DNA from 3 places in the Streptomyces sp. NPDC034049 genome. Region 1 is predicted to be linked to each of the others. Evidence: riboswitches for the same ligand, from Rfam matches in the RefSeq annotation. Region 1 holds a riboswitch; each other region holds the start of a gene.
What was found. A riboswitch is a leader RNA that binds a small molecule or an ion and turns the genes downstream of it on or off. The one in region 1 is predicted to bind cyclic di-AMP.

Region 1 (3,267 bases):
GGGCCCTTCGCATTCCATCATTTTTCCGTTCTGCGGGCAGCAGGAAAAATGCCCCTCGGAATTCTTCCCTCTTTGTATACGGCGCCCGTGTTAATGCCGCAGGCTCGGCATGTTTACGGGGTGTTGCGAAGTCCTCACACGTTCCGGGCGCTCCGCCCCGCCGGACCCGGCCGGAAATCGGAGCCGGTGCGCGGCGGTGGCCCGCTCGGTGTGCAGGGACGTGATCGCGCGGGCCCGGTCGCCGTCGCCGCGCGCGACCGCGTCCACGATGCCGCCGTGCTCCGCCCAGGACTCCCCGGGGTCGGCCGGCGCATCGACCACGTACATCCAGGCGATCTTGTGCCGGAGCTGGGCGAGTGTCGAGGTCAGGGCGGGGCTGCCGGAGGCCTGCGCGAGCGTTTCGTGGAACCAGCCGCCCAGCGAGCGCAGATCCTCGCTGTTGCCCCTCCTGGCCCGCTCCTGGCCCAACCTGACCAGTCCCCGCAACACCTTGAGGTGCGCCTCTGTGCGGCGCTGCGCGGCGCGGGCGGCCCCCAGGGGCTCCAGCAGCATGCGCATCTCCAGCAGGTCGGCGGCCTCCTGCTCGGTCGGCTCGGCGACGCACGCGCCCGCGTGCCGGCGGGTCACCACGAACCCCTCGGCCTCCAGCGTGCGCAGCGCCTCGCGCACGGGCACCCGGCTGACGCCGTACCGGCGGGCGAGCAGTTCCTCGGTGAGCCGGCTGCCGCGCTCGTAGACACCCGCGACGATGTCATCACGGATCGCCGTGCATACCGAGTGCGCCGGAATACGCATGACCGACCTCCGCCTTAATCCCCGTGAAACGTCGATGATTGACGTGTGTTCCAGCGACTCTATTGCAGGAAGACGGAATTTCCGACGGCGGACCGGAATCCAGGGATATTTTTTGGACAGGAGGTGCGTCACAAGTGGTGGGTCACCACAACAAGGAAAGCCCCGGCTCGGTGAGCCGGGGCCTCCTGGGAAGCGGGGGCGCGCGTCAGACGTTCACGCCGTGCGAGCGCAGGTACGCGGCGGGGTCGATGTCCGAGCCGTACTCGGCCGACGTCCGGGCCTCGAAGTGCAGATGGGGGCCGGTGACGTTGCCGGTGGCCCCGGAGAGGCCTATCTGCTGGCCGGGGGTGACCGTCTGACCGACGGAGACGCCGATGGACGACAGGTGGCCGTACTGGGTGTACGTGCCGTCGTTCATCTTGATGACGATGTTGTTGCCGTAGGCACCGCCCCAGCCCGCCTCGACGACGGTGCCGGAGCCGACCGCGTGGACGGCCGTGCCGGACGCGGCGTGGAAGTCGACACCGGTGTGGCTGCCGGAGGACCAGACGGCACCGCCGGCCTTGTAGCCGGTGGAGATGTAGGAGCCGCTGATGGGGGCGACGTAGGCGTTGAGGCGCTCGCGCTCGGCCGCGCGGGCGGCACGGGCCTTGATCTCCTCGCGCTCCTTGGCGGCGGCACGTTCCTGCTCGGCCTTCTCGGCGGCGGCCTTCCTGGCCTCCTCCTGCGCCTTCTTCTTGACGGCGGCGACCTCGGCGGCCTGCTGCTGGGCCACGGCCTGGGCGTCGACCTGGTCGGCGACCGTGTCGCCGAGGATGATGATCTGGTTCAGGCCGGTCTGCTCGACGGCGGGCTCCTCCGCAGCGAGCGCGGGGCCGGCGAGGGTGCCGAGGACACCGGTGGTGGTGAGAGCGGCAACGCCCACGTTCCTCGTGGTCGTGCGCTGCACACGGCCGGGACGGCGGTGCTTCCCGGGGGCGCGGGTGAACGCCATGAAGTGGCTGGTCCTTTCCTTCCTTCTCGCCTACCGGGTTAGCTGACGGGTTCGGAGCAGGAAGGTCTCCTACGGCTACCCCTCGTTTCGCGTCGCTCGCGAAGGGCACCCGATTCACCCCAGGGACTTCGGTGGGTCCCCGGCTCCCCTGGCTCACGCCATGGGGACTCGGCGATGACTGTCCGGTGCCGCGGCTGCGGCGAACTTCTGACGAACAGCCGGACCGACGCTAAGTGGGCCGTCTTCGAAATAACAAACGGATCACGGGATTTGTTAACTACGCCACAGGTCAGACACACAACCTCCGCCATCAATACGGACAAACAGGGGCCCTGGTGACTCTTCCGTCACCAGGGCCCCACTGACACGCGTCCGTCCGGCCGCCCCTACTCGGCCGGGACGACGGTGACTTCGCCGATTCCGAGGGCCCTGACCGGCTCCTCGATCTGCGCGGCGTCCCCGACGAGGACGGTCACCAGACGGTCCACCGGGAAGGCGCTCACGGCCGCCGCGGTGGCCTCCACGGTGCCGGTGGCGGCGAGTTGGCGGTACAGCGTCGACTGGTAGTCGTCCGGCAGGTACTGCTCGACCTGGTCGGCCAGCGTGCTCGCCACGGCCGCGGCCGTCTCGAACTTGAGGGGGGCGACCCCGACCAGGTTCTGCACGGCGACATCGCGCTCGGCGTCCGTCAGGCCCTCGGCGGCGAGGGTGCGCAGCACCGTCCACAGATCGTCCAGCGCGGGCCCGGTGTTGGGGGTGTCGACGGAGCCGCTGATGGCGAGCATCGCGATGCCCGAACCGTCGGGCGCGGCCCGCAGCACCTGGCCGAACGCCCGCACGCCGTAGGTGTAGCCCTTCTCCTCGCGCAGGACGCGGTCCAGGCGGGAGGTGAGGGTGCCGCCGAGGCAGTAGGTGCCGAGCACCTGGGCCGGCCACACCCGGTCGTGCCGGTCGGCGCCGACCCGGCCGATGAGCAACTGGGTCTGCACGGAACCGGGTCGGTCCACGATGATCACGCGCCCGGTGTCGTCGGCGCTCACCGACGGCACGGGTCGCCGCGCGGCCGGGGAGCCGGTCCAGGCGCCCAGGGTGTCGGCGAGCAGCGTGTCGAGGTCGACCCCGGTGAGGTCGCCGACGACCACGGCGGTGGCCGTCGCGGGGCGCACGTGCCGCTCGTAGAAGGCGCGAACGGCCGCGGAGTCGATGCCCTCGACGGTCTCCTCGCTGCCCTGGCGGGGCCGTGACATCCGGGAGGTGGCCGGGAACAGCTGCTTGGAGAGCTCCTTGGCGGCCCGGCGGCCGGGGTTGGCGGTCTCGTGCGGGATCTCGTCGAGCCGGTTGGCCACCAGCCGCTCGATCTCGCCGTCCTCGAACGCGGGGGCCCGCAGGGCGTCGGCGAGCAGGCCGAGGGCCTTCTCCAGCCGCGAGACGGGCACTTCGAGGGACAGGCGTACGCCCGGGTGGTCGGCGTGCGAGTC
Region 2 (3,267 bases), on a different contig from region 1:
TCGCCGCGGCGGGCGTACTCCGTGCCGAGCAGCCGCCAGCTGAGGAAGGTCCCGCCGTCGGACGGTACGGCGACCAGGCCCCGGTCCAGGTTCTCCACGACCCGGCGAGGTCTCTCCGCGGCATGGCCGCCGGGTGTGGAGAAGAGACCGGCGAACAGGGCGGCCGCGGTCAGGAAGACGGTTCTTCGACGTCGGGCAGTACGCACCGACACTCCTTCACAGAGACAGAAAGCGCTTACGCGGATCACTGTCCCCGCCTCTCGCGGCACTGTCGAGGCTTCGCTCGGCCATGCCACACGACCGCAACACGGTGATCATGAAACGCCGAAGGCCGGTCCCTGATCACAGGGACCGGCCTTCGGCATGCGGGCGCCGGATGGAGGTGACGTCGGACGCCGGGCGAAGGTGTCGTCGGACGCCGGGTGGAGATGACGTCAGCCAGGGGGCGGGGTCGTCAGACGCCGACGCCCTTCGAGCGGAGGTAGGCCAGCGGGTCGATGTCCGAGCCGTAGTTCGGGGAGGTGCGGATCTCGAAGTGCAGGTGCGGTCCGGTGACGTTGCCGGTCGCGCCGGAGAGGCCGATCTGCTGCCCACCGCTGACCACCTGACCCGCGGAGACGGAGATCGAGGACAGGTGGGCGTACTGGGCGTAGTAGCCGTCGGCGAGTCTGATCACGACCTGGTTGCCGTACGCGCCGCCCCAGCCGGCGGAGACGACGGTGCCCGCCCCCACGGCCTTGAGGCTGGTCCCGGTCGGGGCCACGAAGTCGACGCCCGTGTGGTAGCCGCTGGACCACATGCTGCCGGCGGTCTTGTACGCGGTGCCGACGGTCGCGCCCGTGATGGGCCGGCTGAAGCCGGAGGCGTTGGACGACGAGGACTGGCCGCTCGCCGTGGAGGTCGACGCCTGGGTGTCCTTCGACTCCTGCTTCGCGGGAGCGGAGGGCTTCGGCGCCTTGGCGGGCTCGCTGGGCTTCGAGGACTGCGACAGCTGCGGCTTCGACGACGAGCGCGACGTCTCGCTCGACGCGGCCCGCTCACCGATCGACAGCTTCAGCCCCGGGTGGATCAGCGAGGGGTCGGAACCGACCGCCTCCCGGTTGTCCGAGTACAGCCGCTTCCAGCCACCCTCGACGTTCTGCTCGTCCGCGATCTTCGCGAGGTAGTCGCCGACCTTCACCGAATAGGTCTTGGGCGCCGCCTTCTTGGTGGTGCCCTTCTGCGCCTGCGCGGCCTTCTCGGCCTGCTCGATCCGTGCGCCCGCCTCGACCGCGGCCTTCTCGGCGGCGATCGTGGTCGGCTTCTCGGAAACACCCGAGGCAGCGGTGGACGGGGTCGCGGCGTGGGCGCCGGCGGCTCCGATCAGCGGCAGCGCGAGCGCCGCGCCACCGGTGCCGGCGGCGGCGATCGAGCGAGTGAAGCGCTGGGGCTTCGGACGGCGGTGCTTACCCTTCGCGGGCATGACGAATTCCTCTCCGGCGCCTGCGAGGTGAGCTGTCGGGTGCGGACTGGAGATGTCCGGCCGTGCTTGCGCACGGCTGTACCCCTAGCCGTTCCGGAGACCGGAACAGGCGGTGATTCCTGTGGGTCCCCCGCTCCTGCCGTGGATCTGGTCGGTACGCGGCTCCGGTCGGCGGCAGGATTGGGCGTCCGTCCGGATTGACGCCGAACGTAAGCGACTTGTGGCCACAGAGACAACCATGGGGACTTCCTGTGCGTCTTTTCCCCTGATCCTTACTTCAATTCACCATCACGCTCCGTAATAGACCGGTCCAGGGCGCATTCCAACCTCCCTGGAAATCCGCCCGAATTACGTGGACATGACGGCAACGGAACGTCACGAATATGACGCTGCTCACGCACCTACGGCCCAGTAGGCTTTATTCCAGGGTTTGTTGGATTAACGGCAGTATTTCGGACAGAAGGCTCAAGTGCGACGGAGTCGGACAACCGTCGCATCGAAGTCGCCGCGCAGCCCGGTCGGCAATCCGTGATGCGCCAGCACGGCACCCCGGTACTTTTCGCCCGTTTCGCGGCACTCGTACGTCCGTGTCGGGTCCAGCCCGCGCAGCCGCAGCGGGGCGAGCGGCTCGCCGTAGTGCTGCGCCTGGAGCCAGGCGAGGACGACGACATCGTCCCCGTGGACGTACTGCACGGCGCTCAGCCCGCCCGTCGGCGGCCGCAGCCGGTACAGGTCGCCGCGCTGCACGACCGGCCGGATCCTTTTGTACAGCTCGACCCACTCCCGGGCCTCGGCCAGCTCCTCCTCGCTCCACTCGGTGAGGTCGCCGCCCACGCCGAGCACACCCGCCATGGCGCTGACGAACCGGAACCGCAGCGAGCTGACCCGCCCGTTGAGCTGGTTGTTCGGGCTGTCGGTGACCCACGCGGCCATGGCCCGGGCCGGATGGACCTGGCTGAAGCCGTGCTGGATGGCGAGCCGGTCGAGCGGGTCGGTGTTGTCGGAGGTCCACACCTGGTCCGTCCGCGTCATGACCCCGAGGTCGATCCGGCCGCCGCCACCCGAGCACGACTCGAAGGCGACCCCCGGGTGCGCGGCCCGCAGCCGGTCCAGCAGGGCGTAGAAGGCGTGCACGTGCTCGACCCAGAGCTTCTGCGGATAGGGCTCCCCCGGCCAGCCCGCGTCGGTGAAGCAGCGGTTGAAATCCCACTTCACATAGTCGATCGGCGCGCTGGACAGAAGGGTGTCGAGCCGTTCCCACAGGTACTCCCGCACGTCCTCGCGCGCGAGATTGAGGACGAGCTGATTGCGCAGTTCTGTCCGCTTTCGGCCCGGTTGGAACTGTGCCCATTCTGGGTGCGCCCGGTACAGCTCGCTGTCCGGATTGACCATCTCCGGCTCGACCCAGATGCCGAACTGCATCCCGAGGGCGTGCACATGGTCGGCGAGCGGCCGCAGCCCCTTCGGGAAGCGGTCGGGATTGGGTGTCCAGTCGCCGAGGCCGGCCCGGTCGCTGGTCCGCGCCCCGAACCAGCCGTCGTCCACCACGAACAGCTCGACCCCCATGGCCGCAGCCCGCCGCGCGAGGGCTCCCTGCTGCTCCTCGGAGATGTCGAACTCGGTTGCCTCCCAGGAGTTGAAGAGCACCGGCCGGTCCTGGTCGGCGTCCGGGATGACGTACGCCCGCTGGTAGGCGTGCCAGGCGCGGCTCGCCCCGCCGAAGCCGCCGTCGCTCCAGAGGCCCGCGAAGACGGGCGTGGTGAAGGTCCCGCCCGTCTCCAGCCGCAGCAGTCCCGATTCGTCGT
Region 3 (3,267 bases), on a different contig from region 1:
GGAGGGGGCCCTCGTAGGTGTCCCGGGAGACCAGGTTGTAGTGGGGCTGGAGCGCCACGTAGCGGGCCAGGCCCTCGGCGGCCGAGAAGTCCAGGGAGGCCTTCAGGCGTTCGGGGCTGATGTTGGAGGCGGCTATTGCGCGGACCTTGCCGGCCTTCACCAGGTCATCGAGGGCGGTGATGATCTCCTCGACGGGGACTTCGGGCTTGTCGAAGTGGGTGTAGTAGAGGTCGATGTGGTCCGTGCCGAGGCGGGCCAGCGAGGCGTCGGCGGCGGCCTTGATGTTGGCCGCCGTCAGGCCCTGGTACTCGGGGTGCTGGCTCACCTTGGTCGCGATGACCACGTCGTCGCGGTTGCCGCGGGACCCGACCCACCTGCCGATGATCCGCTCGGACTCGCCGCCCTCGTTGCCCTCGACCCAGGCCGAGTACGAGTCGGCCGTGTCGATGAAGTTGCCGCCCGCGGCGGCGTAGGCGTCGAGGACGGCGAAGGACTGCGCCTCGTCCGCCGTCCAGCCGAAGACGTTGCCGCCGAGGGCGAGCGGGAAGACCTCGATGTCGGACGTGCCGAGCCTGCGAAGAGAAGTCATGTCCAACGTCAACGAGCGGACCGGACGCCCGCATTCCCCATCGACACCGAGGCAGGACGAACGCCGCGTAGGCCCGGGGCTTACGCGGCGTCGCTGTGCAGTGCCGAGGGGCGGCGGGCTACGGGGTCAGGCCCTTGCTGCGGAGCCAGGCCGCCGGGTCGATGCCGCTGCTGGAGCCGCCGGGGTGGACCTCCATGTGGAGGTGGGCGCCCGTGACGTTGCCGGTGGCGCCGACGCGGCCGATGACATCGCCGGTGGCGACCTTCTGGCCGACGCTGACGCCGATGGAGGACTGGTGGGCGTACCAGATCTCGGTGCCGTCATCGAGGGTGAGGACGGTCTTGTAGCCGTAGGAGCCCTCGTAGCCGGCCTGCGTGATGGTGCCGCTGTGGACGGCCTTGATGAGCGTGCCGGTGGGGGCCGCGAAGTCGAGGCCGGTGTGGTAGCCGGAGGACCAGTACGGGCCGGCCTGACCGAAGGTGGAGGTGAGGGTGTACGAGGAGGTGGGAAGGGTGAACTGCTTCGCCAGGGCGGCGAGACGCTCGGCTTCCTTCTTCGCCGCGGCCTCCTCCTCCGCCTTCTTCTGGGCGGCGGCCTCCTTGGCCTCGGCTTCCTTCTTCTCCTTGGCGGCCTGCTCGGCGGCCTTGTCCGCGGCGGCGGTCTGCGCGGCCTCGGCGGCGGCCTTGTCGAAGGCGTCCTGCTGGGACTCGGCCTGCGCCATGATGCGGGCACGCAGCGCCTCGCCGGCGTCCGCGGTGCCCTGCTCGGTCTCGGCGGCGGTCAGACCGGCGCTGCTGAGCGGGGTCCTGGAGGCCTCGGGCTCCGGCTCGTCGGCCTCGTCCTCGAAGACCGAGCCGACGTTCGGCATGTCGGGCATCGATATGGAGACCGGGGCCTTGCCGGACTGCGCGCTGGCCATGCCGGCGCCGCTGACGGCGGCTATGACACCGACGCCGAGGACCGTGGAGCTACGGGCCAGTCCGTTACGGGCGAGTACGCCGCTCTTCTTGGCGACGCGGTGCCGGCCGCGAGCGGGGCGCAGGGTCTCCTCGTTCGGATTCCACTCCTGCCAGGGGCCCTCGTTGTCGCTGTCATAGCTGCCGTAGCCGAACGTCTGGCTCTCGCCGTCACGTTGGGCCGGCACGAACGGGGCTTCGGTCGCGGACCGGTTCGACGCCACGTGGGCGTACTCCTTCCTTCCTCCTCGCCTACCGGGTTAGCTGACGGGTTCGGAGCAGGAAGGTCTCCTACGCGCGTAAACCGGTCGTGCGTACAGCCACGGCGGTTTCCGTGCGATTCACCCCAGGGTGGTGGTTCCCCGGTTCCCTTGCGGGATTCGGCGCATGAGCACGGAGCCGTCTCTTGTGACGGCTGGGACGACCGCGCTGCGTTATCGAACGTTAATAGACGCGAGTACTCCATTCCAAGCTGTTCTGAATGATCGTTCCGGTCTTCGCGCTGGACTTTACGGGTCATGAGGGGTGGAAAACGGGCGAGTTGACCTTGACTCGCGAGTAACAGTTGCCTTGACGGGACGTCACTTCCTCTACGGAACACGGTGACACGGACACGCTCGGTGATATCGGTGTGCGAGCGTGGCCGTGTCTCAGGGGCGGCGGACCGCCAGGAGGGCCATGTCGTCCGTGGTGCGGTCGCCCGTGTGCCGGCGGACCTCCTGCGCGAGGGTCGTCAACAGGGCGCGCGGGGCGGTGAAGCCGCGGCCGGCCAGGCGCGCGGCCGGGTCGTAGAAGACGCCGTGCGCGTCCCGCGCCTCGGAGAGGCCGTCGGTGTAGAAGAGCAGCGTGGCGCCGGACGGGAATCCGGTCTCCTCCGCGCGGTCGGGCCAGGTGCCGAGGTCGTCCATGCCGAGCGGGAGCGCGGGCTGCCGGGCGTCCAGCGTGCACAGGGTGCCGTCGGCGTGCAGCAGCAGAGGGGAGGGGTGGCCCCGGTTGACGATCCGGGCACGGCCGGCGCCGTGCGGGAACTCCGCGAGCACGGCCGTCACGAACCCCTCGTACTCCACCGCCGCGTCCCGCCGCGCGGCCTCCCGCCGTGTTCCCTCCCGGGCCAGCGCGCGTTCCAGCCGCTGGGCCACCGCTTCGAGTGTCGCCTCCTGTTCGGCCGCCTCCCGGAACGCCCCGATCAGCACCGCCACCGCCGACACCGCCCCGAGCCCCTTGCCGCGGACGTCGCCGACGATCAGCCGTACGCCGTGGGGCGTGTCCTGCACCGCGTACAGATCGCCGCCGATCGACGCACCGGCCTGCGCGGCCTCGTACCGCGCGGCGACCTCCAGCCCGCCGATCCGCTCCTGCGGCACCGGCAGTACGGCCCGCTGCGCCGCCTCGGCGATCTCCCGGGCGGTGGCGAGCCGGGCGTCGCTGCGGCGGACGAGGCGGTTGATCAGTACGGCCAGTACGGCGACCGTGGCCACCGTGGCGATCTCGGTGACCGCGTCCACCCGGCCCGCGTCGTCGTAGTAGAAGCGCACGGCGGTGATCCCGGCCACCGACGCGGCGCCGACGACCACCGTGCCGAACAGCGTGAAGAGCGGGGCCGTCACCAGGGGCGCGGCGGTGAAGAAGGGGACCGCGGTGAACTCGCGCGGGGTGAAGTGGTCGTAGAAGAGGCCGGTGGCGATCAGCAGCACGGGAAGGGCGCGGGCGAGCGTACGGGCG

Region 2: linked by a shared signal. The riboswitch ahead of ACZ52C_RS15980 (M23 family metallopeptidase) and the one ahead of ACZ52C_RS21580 (M23 family metallopeptidase) in region 1 are both predicted to bind cyclic di-AMP.
Region 3: linked by a shared signal. The riboswitch ahead of ACZ52C_RS13170 (M23 family metallopeptidase) and the one ahead of ACZ52C_RS21580 (M23 family metallopeptidase) in region 1 are both predicted to bind cyclic di-AMP.

Annotation. Positions count from the first base shown of each region.
Region 1 covers NZ_JBVISJ010000007.1:138,676-141,942, reverse strand. Annotated here, with positions in the region: gene ACZ52C_RS21585 (GntR family transcriptional regulator) at 91-795, opposite strand; gene ACZ52C_RS21580 (M23 family metallopeptidase) at 1,001-1,789, opposite strand; cyclic di-AMP (ydaO/yuaA leader) riboswitch at 1,803-1,973, opposite strand; gene ACZ52C_RS21575 (M16 family metallopeptidase) at 2,176-3,267, opposite strand, start outside.
Region 2 covers NZ_JBVISJ010000004.1:621,223-624,489, reverse strand. Annotated here, with positions in the region: gene ACZ52C_RS15985 (rhamnogalacturonan lyase family protein) at 1-206, opposite strand, end outside; gene ACZ52C_RS15980 (M23 family metallopeptidase) at 455-1,462, opposite strand; cyclic di-AMP (ydaO/yuaA leader) riboswitch at 1,467-1,625, opposite strand; gene ACZ52C_RS15975 (alpha-galactosidase) at 1,928-3,267, opposite strand, start outside.
Region 3 covers NZ_JBVISJ010000003.1:772,109-775,375, reverse strand. Annotated here, with positions in the region: gene ACZ52C_RS13175 (aldo/keto reductase) at 1-589, opposite strand, end outside; gene ACZ52C_RS13170 (M23 family metallopeptidase) at 708-1,769, opposite strand; cyclic di-AMP (ydaO/yuaA leader) riboswitch at 1,780-1,941, opposite strand; gene ACZ52C_RS13165 (PP2C family protein-serine/threonine phosphatase) at 2,196-3,267, opposite strand, start outside.